Regions from separate parts of the Oceanobacillus sp. NCCP-135 genome, predicted to be linked through region 1. Evidence: predicted binding sites of a transcription regulator. Region 1 holds the regulator's gene; the other holds the start of a gene.
The links. Region 1 encodes Rex, which represses fermentation and respiration genes when NADH is low (regulators of the CRP and FNR family bind a similar motif). Its sites were predicted from a motif close to TTGTGAAATATTTCACAA; they were not measured.
Positions count from the first base shown of each region.

Region 2: the regulator Rex is predicted to act here: its motif matches at 2,349-2,366, upstream of AC6HVZ_RS15290 (formate/nitrite transporter family protein).

Region 1 covers NZ_BAAKSZ010000048.1:3,968-9,554, forward strand. Annotated here, with positions in the region: gene groL (chaperonin GroEL) at 1-183, opposite strand, end outside; gene groES (co-chaperone GroES) at 230-514, opposite strand; gene AC6HVZ_RS18625 (CPBP family intramembrane glutamic endopeptidase) at 1,148-1,861, shown strand; gene AC6HVZ_RS18630 (DUF4305 domain-containing protein) at 1,864-2,064, shown strand; gene AC6HVZ_RS18635 (redox-sensing transcriptional repressor Rex) at 2,327-2,959, opposite strand; gene moaC (cyclic pyranopterin monophosphate synthase MoaC) at 2,952-3,455, opposite strand; gene AC6HVZ_RS18645 (ABC-F family ATP-binding cassette domain-containing protein) at 3,851-5,587, shown strand, end outside.
Region 2 covers NZ_BAAKSZ010000024.1:23,325-28,911, reverse strand. Annotated here, with positions in the region: gene AC6HVZ_RS15295 (ABC transporter ATP-binding protein) at 1-686, shown strand, start outside; gene AC6HVZ_RS15290 (formate/nitrite transporter family protein) at 1,457-2,278, opposite strand; gene AC6HVZ_RS15285 (4a-hydroxytetrahydrobiopterin dehydratase) at 2,561-2,857, shown strand; gene AC6HVZ_RS15280 (hypothetical protein) at 3,007-3,531, opposite strand; gene AC6HVZ_RS15275 (YqzG/YhdC family protein) at 3,772-4,110, shown strand; gene AC6HVZ_RS15270 (aspartyl-phosphate phosphatase Spo0E family protein) at 4,602-4,757, opposite strand; gene AC6HVZ_RS15265 (hypothetical protein) at 5,154-5,587, shown strand, end outside.

The DNA.
Region 1 (5,587 bases):
CAACTCAATTTCTTTTGCGATTGTTACACCATCATTTGTAATTAAAGGTGAACCGAATTTTTTAGCTAATACAATATTACGGCCTTTTGGTCCGAGTGTTACTTTTACTGCATCTGCTAATGTATCTACACCACGTAGCATTGCGCGACGTGCGTCTTCACTAAATTTAATTTCCTTAGCCATAAATAAGCCCTCCTCAAATTAAATAATCATACGTATTTTCTATTTTTTAGCTAACAACAGCTAAAATATCACTTTCACGAAGAATTAAGTATTCTGTGCCTTCGTATTTCACTTCAGTACCGGCAAATTTTGAGAAAATAATGCGATCTCCTTCTGACACTTCAAGTGCTACCTTCTCATTATGTTCTGTAACTCGACCCGATCCAACAGCAACAACTTTTCCTTCCTGTGGTTTTTCTTTTGCAGAGTCTGGAAGTACAATACCGCTTGCAGTTTGTTCTTCTTGTTCAACAAGCTCGATAACAACACGATCTCCTAGTGGTTTAATCATGAGATCAGCCTCCTTAATTCCATATCATTTTTTTATTTATTAGCACTCTAACACACCGAGTGCTAATCCCAATTAATATAATAAATAATAAATTTTAAAAATGCAAGTATTGTATGCTGTAATTTTTATTTTTTTTACTAATTTTTTTTACTTATACGAAAGCATTCCTTTAATTAGAAATCAGAATAAGTGCATGCTTTATGCTTTCACCATTAGAGCTTACGCTTCAGAGTATAACGAATTTTAAGAAAGTAAAATACGCTCTCAAGAATCCCTTTAACGATAAGTCGATTTTTCTAGGAATGTCTATATTTTCAAAACCATACTATTATTACAAGCCCGTAAAATATGATAAAATGTGTAGTATGTAAAATAATCATTTAAAGAGGACGTTCAAAAAGTCCGTTAAAAATGACACATCGAGTTTCTTCGTTGGCTTGCTTTTTTGTTCCTTGGAAAAGAAAAACACTTTTCCTGCGTGCTAGAACGTTTCCTCACGTATTAATTGCATACGTTCGGTACTCAAAGTTACGCCGCCTCGAACTTCTCGGTTCTTTTTATCCTCCTTTTTGAACAAGCACTTAAAAGAAATTAAACAATGAGAACATACATAATTGAAGGAGTCGTTGTATTTTGACAAAGCGATATTGGTGGGTCATCATTACCTATATTATTATGCAATTTTCAGGAATTGTTTTTGCACCATTGCTCTATTTATTAACACCTCTTGGTAAAAACGATGCGGTTGTTTATTGGTCGATCTTTAGCTTTCTAGTGGGACTGATCGTTGTATTAATACTAATGAAGCCTACGATGAAAGCACCAATTCATCGTAATGCCGCCTCTACCGGAAGCATTATGCTTTGGTCCATACTAGGTCTATTTATGGCATATTTTGCGCAAGGGATAGCTGTTGCGATCGAAATGAATCTTCTAGGAATTGAGGCTGGCTCTGAAAACACACAAGTGATCATGGATGTAACGCGTGCTACTCCTTTATTTATGATCATCCCAATGTTTATCGCGCCTATTCTAGAAGAAATTATTTTTCGGAAAATAATTTTCGGAAGTTTACATGAAAAAATGAATTTCTTTTTCGCTGCACTATTATCAGCTTTTGTGTTTGGAATTATTCACGGAGAACCACAGCACATCCTAATTTATGCTTCCATGGGATTTGTATTCTCATTTTTATATGTAAAAACAAAACGGATTATTGTACCAATCGTTGTGCATATGGCTATGAATTCTATTGTCGTTCTTGTGCAATATAATTTCACTCCAGAGGATATGGAAAGGATGCAACAACAATTACAAGATATGCAGATGATTCTTATTGGAGGCTAATTATGAGAACTTCACCCCTGGCAATGGCCATTGTATACTTTATTATGGGAGTATTTTTCGTATATATCGCAATATTAAGTGCGGATAAAACAATTTGGAATATTACGACAATCATTATAGCGCTTTTCGCAACCCTGGACTTCGGTGTGAGCATACGGCTGATATCCATTCATTTCCGGTTAAAAAATAAAAAGAAAAAGTAGAAATATGCGTTTAATTAGCTTGAAAGATCAAGCGCAGCACTGGACGGAAAGTGAACAAAAAGGCGACAATAGCAACGAAGCAGGTATCGAAATCAATCCTGGCAAAATAAAGCCTTTTTACTTTAGATATACGTTTTGAAAATTGGATTGATAATGAGAATGATGCGTGAAGCAAAGATAACTAAAGAAGGGGATGATGTTATAATAACATCATCCCCTTCTTTAGTACTACCTGTGTCATAGACAAGCAAAACCCACTACTCTAATCTTCGCTACTCAACGGATAGTGCTTCAAAAAATAAACCAGTGCTTGTAGTTCAATAGCTAAGTCAATATGATGTACTCGAATATGATCAGGAACGGTAATTCGTGCAGGTGTGAAATTTAAAATCCCAGTTATTCCATGATCCACTAAACGATTGGTTATACCTTCTGCTTCACTAGCAGGAATGGTCAGAATTGCTACGCTAATCCCTGTCATTTTTTCTTCCAGGTTTTCAATATGATAAACAGGAACGCCACCAATTTTTTTCCCAACCTTTTCATTATCCACATCAAACGCCATTTTGATTTGTATATTATTATTTTTTAAAAAATTATAATGCAGAAATGCAGTTCCTAAATTCCCAACACCAATTAAGGCAACCTCGGTCAGCTCATCCTGATCCAGTGTTTTTCTAAAAAAACCAAGTAAATACTCAACATTATAGCCATAGCCTTTCTTACCCAATGCTCCGAAATAGGAAAAATCTCTTCGGATAGTTGCTGAATCTACTTTTACGGCCTCACTAAGTTCTTTTGACGAAACACGTTTCTTACCCTGGTGATTTAAATTATTTAAAAATCGATAATATAAAGGCAAGCGTTTGGCAGTTGCCTGTGGTATTTTATTCATTGCTATTCCTTCTTTCACTTCGATAATAATCTCCAGACTTTCCGCCTCTTTTCTCCAAAAGAAACGTTTGGCCGATGATCATTCCTTTATCAATCGCCTTGCACATATCATATATGGTAAGCGCTGTTGCTGATGCAGCTGTCAAGGCTTCCATTTCAACACCTGTACTTCCCTTCGTTTTTACAAAAGCTTCTATTAAAAGTTCATATGTGTTATTTTCGACAAACCATTCAAAGGAAATATCAATTCCTTTCAATTGCAGTGGATGACACATTGGAATCAGATCCGATGTATTCTTCGCTGCCATAATTCCAGCTACCTGCGCAACAGAAAGCACATCACCCTTTTTGATTTTATTACTTGTAATCTTTTCATAAATTTCCCTTGTTACAATTATACTAGACCGGGCAAGCGCCATTCGCTCTGTTTCGTTTTTTTCACTGATATCGACCATTCGTGCTCTACCCTGTTTATTAAAATGCGTGAAATCTGTCATACACTCAACTCCAATATATTAAAAATGGAACATCCTTTATAAATAAATAGGTTCAAAAGTGAAAATAAAAAGGATTGAAAAATTCCAGGCAGCATCGCTCTGATTTGCAGAACGGATACAGTATACGTGAGCAATATGCTTACACAGGATTGTATGCTCACAGGACAAGGAAAGCTTCTCTATACGCCCGTCTCCGTGAGAAAAAGCTATTTACTTTTTCAAGGACGTGACGGCACTTAATAAAAGATCCCCTACGATTTATCATTTTACCGGACTTTTGAACAGCTCTATAAGTTATTTTAACAGATATTCACAAATAAGTCGTGATCAATTTCACAATATTATTGCTTGCCTAATTCAAAATACGATACACTAGAAGAGATGAGGTGAACGAAATGATACTTATGCAATTAAACGGATTATCTAAATCATTTGGAGCAGAAGAAATTTTAGCAAATATAAAGCTTGAAATAAAAAAGAATGATCGGATTGCAATTGTTGGCAGAAACGGTGCCGGAAAATCGACTTTATTAAAAATAATGGCAGGTGAGCTTACCTATGATGAGGGAGAGCTTTTCCAACCAAAAGATCTCACCATTGGCTATCTGTCCCAGCACATGTCTTTAGAGTCAGGAAAAACCATTTGGGAGGAGATGCTGGAAGTATTTCAGCATCTCCTCCTTCAAGAACAAGAACTGCGTGCTATGGAGGAAAAAATGGCAGAAGCTCCGGATATTTCTACTACACATTATGAAAAGCTGCTACATGATTATGATAAATTACAGCAATCCTTTCAACGTAATGATGGATATACGTATGAATCTGATATAAAAGCTGTGCTTACCGGATTGAATTTCCAGGATTTTGACTACGAAACATCTATTAATGAACTAAGTGGTGGACAAAAAACAAGATTGGCATTAGGGAAACTATTACTGAAACAGCCTGCCCTACTCATCCTGGATGAGCCCACAAACCATCTTGATATTGCAACACTTGGTTGGCTGGAGAACTATTTAATAAGCTATCCTGGTGCGGTCGTCATTGTTTCCCATGACAGATATTTTTTGGATAAAACCGTATCGATTGTTTATGAAATATCCCGTCATAAAACAAAAAAATACTATGGAAGCTACAGTAATTTTCTGGAACAAAAAGCACTTGATTATAAGCAGGAATTAAAAGAATTCGAAAAACAACAAACGGAAATTAAAAAGATGGAAGACTTTATCCAACGAAATATTGTTCGAGCAGCAACAACGAAACGGGCACAAAGCCGAAGAAAGCTATTGGCGAAAATGGATAAGATAGATAAACCGCTTGGTGATGAATCCTCTGCATCATTTTCATTCCAGGTTAATAGACGTAGCGGCAATGATGTATTAAAAATAGATAGTCTATCCTTTCGTTATGAGGATGATTCTAAGAATTTGTTTTCGAATATCAAGTTGCATGTGAATCGTGGTGAACGAATTGCATTGGTTGGTCCTAATGGAGTTGGAAAAACAACTTTATTAAAAACAATCCTCGGAACATTAAAACCGGCAAATGGCCAGATCCAGATAGGAACCAATGTGCAAATCGGCTATTACGATCAGGAACAAGCAAACCTGTCATCATCCAAGACTGTTTTACAGGAGCTATGGGATGAGTATCCAACCATCAATGAAAAAGATATTCGCACCGTTTTGGGAAACTTTTTGTTTTCCGGTGATGATGTTTTAAAACTCGTGCACTCCTTAAGCGGTGGTGAGAAAGCCCGACTTGCTTTAGCAAAGTTAATGATGCAAAAGGCAAATTTATTAATCATGGATGAACCTACCAATCATTTGGATATTGATAGTAAAGAAGTGCTAGAAGCAGCCTTGATTGATTTTCCCGGAACCATCATTTTCGTTTCCCATGACCGATATTTTATCAATAAAATTACCGATCAGGTTGCCGAAATAGAGCACGATGGTGTAACCGTCTATTTAGGGGATTATGATTATTATATGGAAAAGAAAGAAGAAGAAGCTGAATTAGAAAGACTTCAAGAAACAGCTGAGATCACGCAAAAAACAGATGAACGAAAGCTTAGCTTTAAAGAGGAAAAACAGCTTCAAAGCGAAAAGCGCAAAAAGCAACGCAGG
Region 2 (5,587 bases), on a different contig from region 1:
AAACACAAAAGCCTGTGTTGGAGTCACTTAGCTTCGATATCCACGCAGGTGAAACGATTGCATTTGTTGGCCCATCAGGAGCCGGAAAAACAACGATATGCTCTCTGATACCACGGTTTTATGATGTAGAAGGTGGAAGTATCACCATTGACGGCATGGATTTACGTGATATGACCAAAGAATCACTCCGTCAGCAAATTGGTATCGTACAGCAGGAAGTGTTCCTGTTCACAGGCACACTTCGGGAAAATATCGCCTATGGAAAGCTTAATGCTACTGACGAGGAAATTGAACATGCAGCATATCAAGCACATATGGAAGAGTTTATCAAGGAATTGCCAATGGGATATGAAACGCAAGTCGGTGAGCGGGGCTTGAAGCTCTCGGGTGGACAGAAGCAGCGGATCGCCATTGCCCGCATGTTTTTAAAAAATCCGCCAATATTAATTCTGGATGAGGCAACTTCAGCACTTGATACCGAAACGGAGACAATCATCCAAAAAGCGCTGGCTGAGCTATCAAAGGATCGTACAACGCTTGTCATTGCACATCGGCTGGCAACGATTAAAAATGCCGATCGGATTATGGTTGTTACACAAGCAGGAATTGAAGAAGAAGGCAGTCATGAGGAACTGTTAAAACGTGATGGGATCTTTGCTCATTTGCATAAGGTGCAAATGCGGTAGAAGTTAAGTATAAATAAAAATGTAACAGATAAGCATTAAACCCATATACACCATTGGGTTTAATGCTATTTATATTGTTAAAGTTAATTGAATATTTTAGACGTATAAAGTAAATGGAAAAAATCACAAAAAATAAGCTAAAATTTGTGAGAACATAAGATTTTAAAAGGTAAGTTCTTAAAACTATTCACCATTATATTAAAAGAGGCGATCTAAGTAACTTCATAATTTGAATACCATACTTAGGTTTATAATTAAACTCTATTCTAATCGATGGAAAACATATCAATATAATCTATAACCAGTTAAATGCACTTAATTATTTAATGATTTAAAAAAGACACTTAATTTTCCTGTTATACAAAACTATCTTGTTATTTTGGAGCAAAAGCATATCGAATTTTGACGAATAATGTCGTTATTTCCCAATAACAAACCGGTTAAATTACTGATACAATTGGTATTAAGACAACAAGAATATTCTAGTAAATATGTAAAAAGAGGTAGCTTATGAAACTCTACGTAGATATACTTATAGGTGTACTTTTATTGCGGGGAATGGTAACTATAAATTTAATTGTGAAATGGGAAAACACAGGTATATCACAAGGAAATATCACATCATGAACAAAACCTATTATATCAATATCTTAATGTTAATTACTGTTATATAGGTATAGCTATATATAGCTGCTATACATCCATTAAATACAGATACAGGACTTCCTTCCTCTAAAGTAGGCAGGAAGTCCTTTTAATAAATAAATCACTCAAGAGATTTTCTTTTTAATCCTGCTGACACTTACTGGACTTTCCTTTGTTACGATATGCAATGCTAAACCGGTAAATAAGAATCCACTGATGAAATTGCCAATTGTAACAGGAATCTGGTTCCACAACCACCAGTCACCAAAGCTGATATCTGCTCCGATCATCATTGCAGCCGGAATTACAAACATATTTACGACAGCATGCTCAAACCCTTGTGCGAAGAAAATAAATACAGGAAGCCACATGGCAACGATTTTTCCAATTGTTGAATGGGAGGTAAAGGCCATAACAGCACCCATTGTCACCATCCAGTTACATAATAATGCTTTGACAAATAAAACGATCATTCCATCAGATCCATAGGTTTGGTAATCCAATGTTTTACCTTCAGCAACAGCAATAATCTTTCGGATCATGACAGAATCCTCCACATGCCCAAACTTTGTAATATAAATACTGAACAGTGCAGCATAAAATAAACTACCAAGCAAATTCCCGATAAATGCGCAGGTAAAATTGCGGGCAATGAGCGGAACAGTTGTTTTTTTGCGCAGCTTTGCAATTGGCAGCATGGCAAATGAACCTGTTACGAGTTCCAAATTTAATAACAAAATAAGCACAAAGCCTACAGGGAAAATTGCTGCACCTATTATATCGAGTCCAGTCTGTATAGAGGCAGTAAAGGCCAAGGTTGTTGAATAGCCTAAAAAGGCACCAGATAATACCCCTTTAATTAGAATGTGATTAATCGGCAGTTTTGCTTTATTGGCTCCGGCAATTGCAATAGTGTTCACAACTTCTTTAGGTTTTACGTAGTCCATTTATGATCCCTTCTTTCTAATAGAAACATATTATTTTCAAACCATTTTACGTGAAAAACAAAAATAGGATATATGATACAAATCACAAATTTTCCTTCTTATCTTAATAAAATTGACAAATTTGTGTATGTACAATATTGTCACAGTGCAAATGTGGCAATAAATACTGACTTATCCACAAAAACCGTGGATAAACTGTGAATATGTTTTTAGAAAGTTCATAAGAGAAGTTAAACTGTGCCTATAATAGGGAAATAGAAGTAAATACGAGGAGGAGATAAAATGGAACGGCTTACGGAAGCGGAAATTATCAAGGAATTAGAAAGCCTGCCGGACTGGCAGCGGCTGGATGAAAAATGGATCCAATGTAAATACCGATTTAGAAACTTTCTCGCTGGCGTACACTTTGTAGATCAAATTGCAGAATATGCAGAAAATAAGAAACATCATCCGTTTATTTCAATTGATTATAAGGTTGTTACGTTGAAGATTTCATCTTGGCAGGCTAAGGGACTGACTGATTTGGATTTTGAAATGGTTAAGCATTTTGATGAGCTGTATGAACAAATGGATAAATAGCATGGTAGTTTCAGCACATCATTTGTCGATATTTCCCGGGAAATGATGAAATAAAGATGGAATGGAGCAGGATATATACCCATAGCTCTATTCCATATTAGAAAGTGAATTGAATAATATTTTTACAAAGGTTGTCCGATTACGCCATTTTATCGAATCGAGTTTGCTATTTCTACCAATTGCTCTGGAGAAACCTTATCAGCAACGCGTTTATCCAGACTAAGCATATATTGCCAGCCTTCTTTTTCAAAGACAAGTAAATTAAATTGATCTAGTGGCTTTGTGTAGTATAATGCTTCAGAACCATCTTGCAAGTCAAATGTCCTATCAATTAATTCTTTTTTGAATGTGATCCCTTGTTTCTTTGGGCGGATGTTTACTTTGTAATGGTTTTCAGGCATATCTTCATCAATAAGTTTCAATTCAAAGCCATCAATTTCTTCAAAACATTTGCCTAGTTGATGTGTAAATGTTAATGGCGGCTGCTTCTTTGGTAATTTTAAAACTTCTTTCAAGTGTAACTCGCAATCTGCCAACGCTTCTTCTATAGACGTATATCCAATATCAGAAAAAATATTTCCCAGTGAAGAAGGTGTATCATTGGCGTGAATACCAGTAGGATACGTAATTACTAATGCAACTAAACAGGCTATCAAGCAAAATTTCCTAATCATAAGAAGCTCCCTTTTTAGTTATTTGCTGGTAGTTTATCCCAAAGAGCTTCCATTTATCCGAATCCAGAACGAATAAGGATAGATAGGCTGCAATGTGTTGCTTCTCACTGCGGCTAGCCGAAAGCATTTCAATTTCCCATCTCTGGTATAAAAAAATGGTTGTAATAATTCCTCCTGCTCTCTACATTTGAATAATAGAAAATCCATTTACACATCCTATGTGAAAAGGAGGAAATGGAAATGAGAAAATTATTGCTGGTGATTAGCATGATATTGCTATTTACTTCAAGTTATATTGCATCAATCGATTTAAACCATACAGTCAGTGCGGAAAAGGAAATTCCTCCATATGCAAAATGGGGACAACTGGCTGTAAAGGAAACGAAATCAAAATATCCAAATGCCGAGATTATTGATTACCTGCATATAGGAAGAGAAACAAAGAATGATTCCATGGTGGAAAAGTTCAAGCTATGGTTAAAAGAGGAAAACAAAGAATATGGTGTCTTTATAAATATAGAATTTAATAGTAAAACGGATCAAGTTCTTGCAATTACTTTTAGGGAATCCGCTAAATAAGATCATCTTGTACTCATCCTAATTCTATAACTTCCTAACTATGCTTTTTTGCCGAAATCAGGCAAAGTTGAGAGAGAAGCCTATAAAGTTGAGAGATAATTGTAAATTCCCTTGTTTTCTCTCCACTTCTACCCAGTTACTCTCAACTTTTCCGTTTTTTCTCTCAACTTTCATCACTAATTAGGATGACCATTTCTCTAGCACATCATCATTTGTAACTACCGCACTTGATTCCGTTCTTAACGTAAATGTATTAAATAAATTTTTTTTAGTAATATGTAATTTCCATGATATATTGGGTATAAAGCGTTTAAAGAAGCGGTTTCTGCTAATATAGGAGTCTAAAGCCATGCCTGCTTAAAAGCAATGGTCCGCAGCGGAAAAGCAAGCCAATCAGAAACATTATAGTGTCATTTTCATCGGACTTTTTAATGATTTTAGAAAACGTTTATCCGCAATGTGGATAAACGTTTTCTAATCATTAATACTTTTTATTGACGCCTGAGATTTTCCAGTTTATTTAGCAAACGATCTAATTCCTGAGAAATTTTGATTATTTCATCATAATTTTTCTTGTTTTCGAAAGCTTTATACATGGTATTTCTTAGCTGCTCTATCTGGATCTCCAGTGAATTCCTAGATCCCAAGTACTCCCCCCCATTCTTTATGATAGATTTTTTTCGTAACTATTATGCTCTTTAACCTTCGCAGTTAATATAAAATACGATGTAACTAAAATCACTTTGCTTGGATGAGTAAACCGCAGTCACTAGGTTTTAGAAAAAAGTATTATTATATTAGTGAAGATAAGCATTATTAATAGATAAGAAACATATCAATCACTATAATATTTCAATGTTAGAACAAGCGTTCCGATTCGTCAAATTTTTTGATATTACGTAAAAAAGCGTATGTATTAACGATGAGCTTCTGTTTATTCTCTCATTTTCTTGTTTTTTCACACTCTTTAACTAAAAAAGTCAGCCAAATAATGATAGAATGGCTCTTATATCCACTGTTTTACATAAAGGGAGGCAACACGGATGAAAGATCAGTTCAGCAGGGTAAAGGGATTTAGCGAAATATTGGATCATACCTTTCAGCTTTGCAAGCGGTATTTTTCTACATTTTTTCTTGTGTTTTTAATCATACTGGGACCGATTTTTCTGCTGGAAGCATTTTTTTTGATGGCTTCTGGAACAAGCTTCTTCAGACAGATGGGAAGTGGGAGCGGCTGGTTGGAGCAATTTATTTCTGGTTATGATGAATCATTGAGCAACAGTTTAGGATCAGATATCTTGATTGGGCTTGGAATGCTTGCCTTAACGCCAGTTGGTTATGCAGCTGTATTATTTGCTATTGTACAGATTAATAAGGATGAAAGCTTTACAGCAGGTACTGTAATCAAACAAGGTTTTTCCAGGTTTTGGCCATTGTTTGGAAGCAGTATCATTATTGCAGCGATTCTTATTGGGAT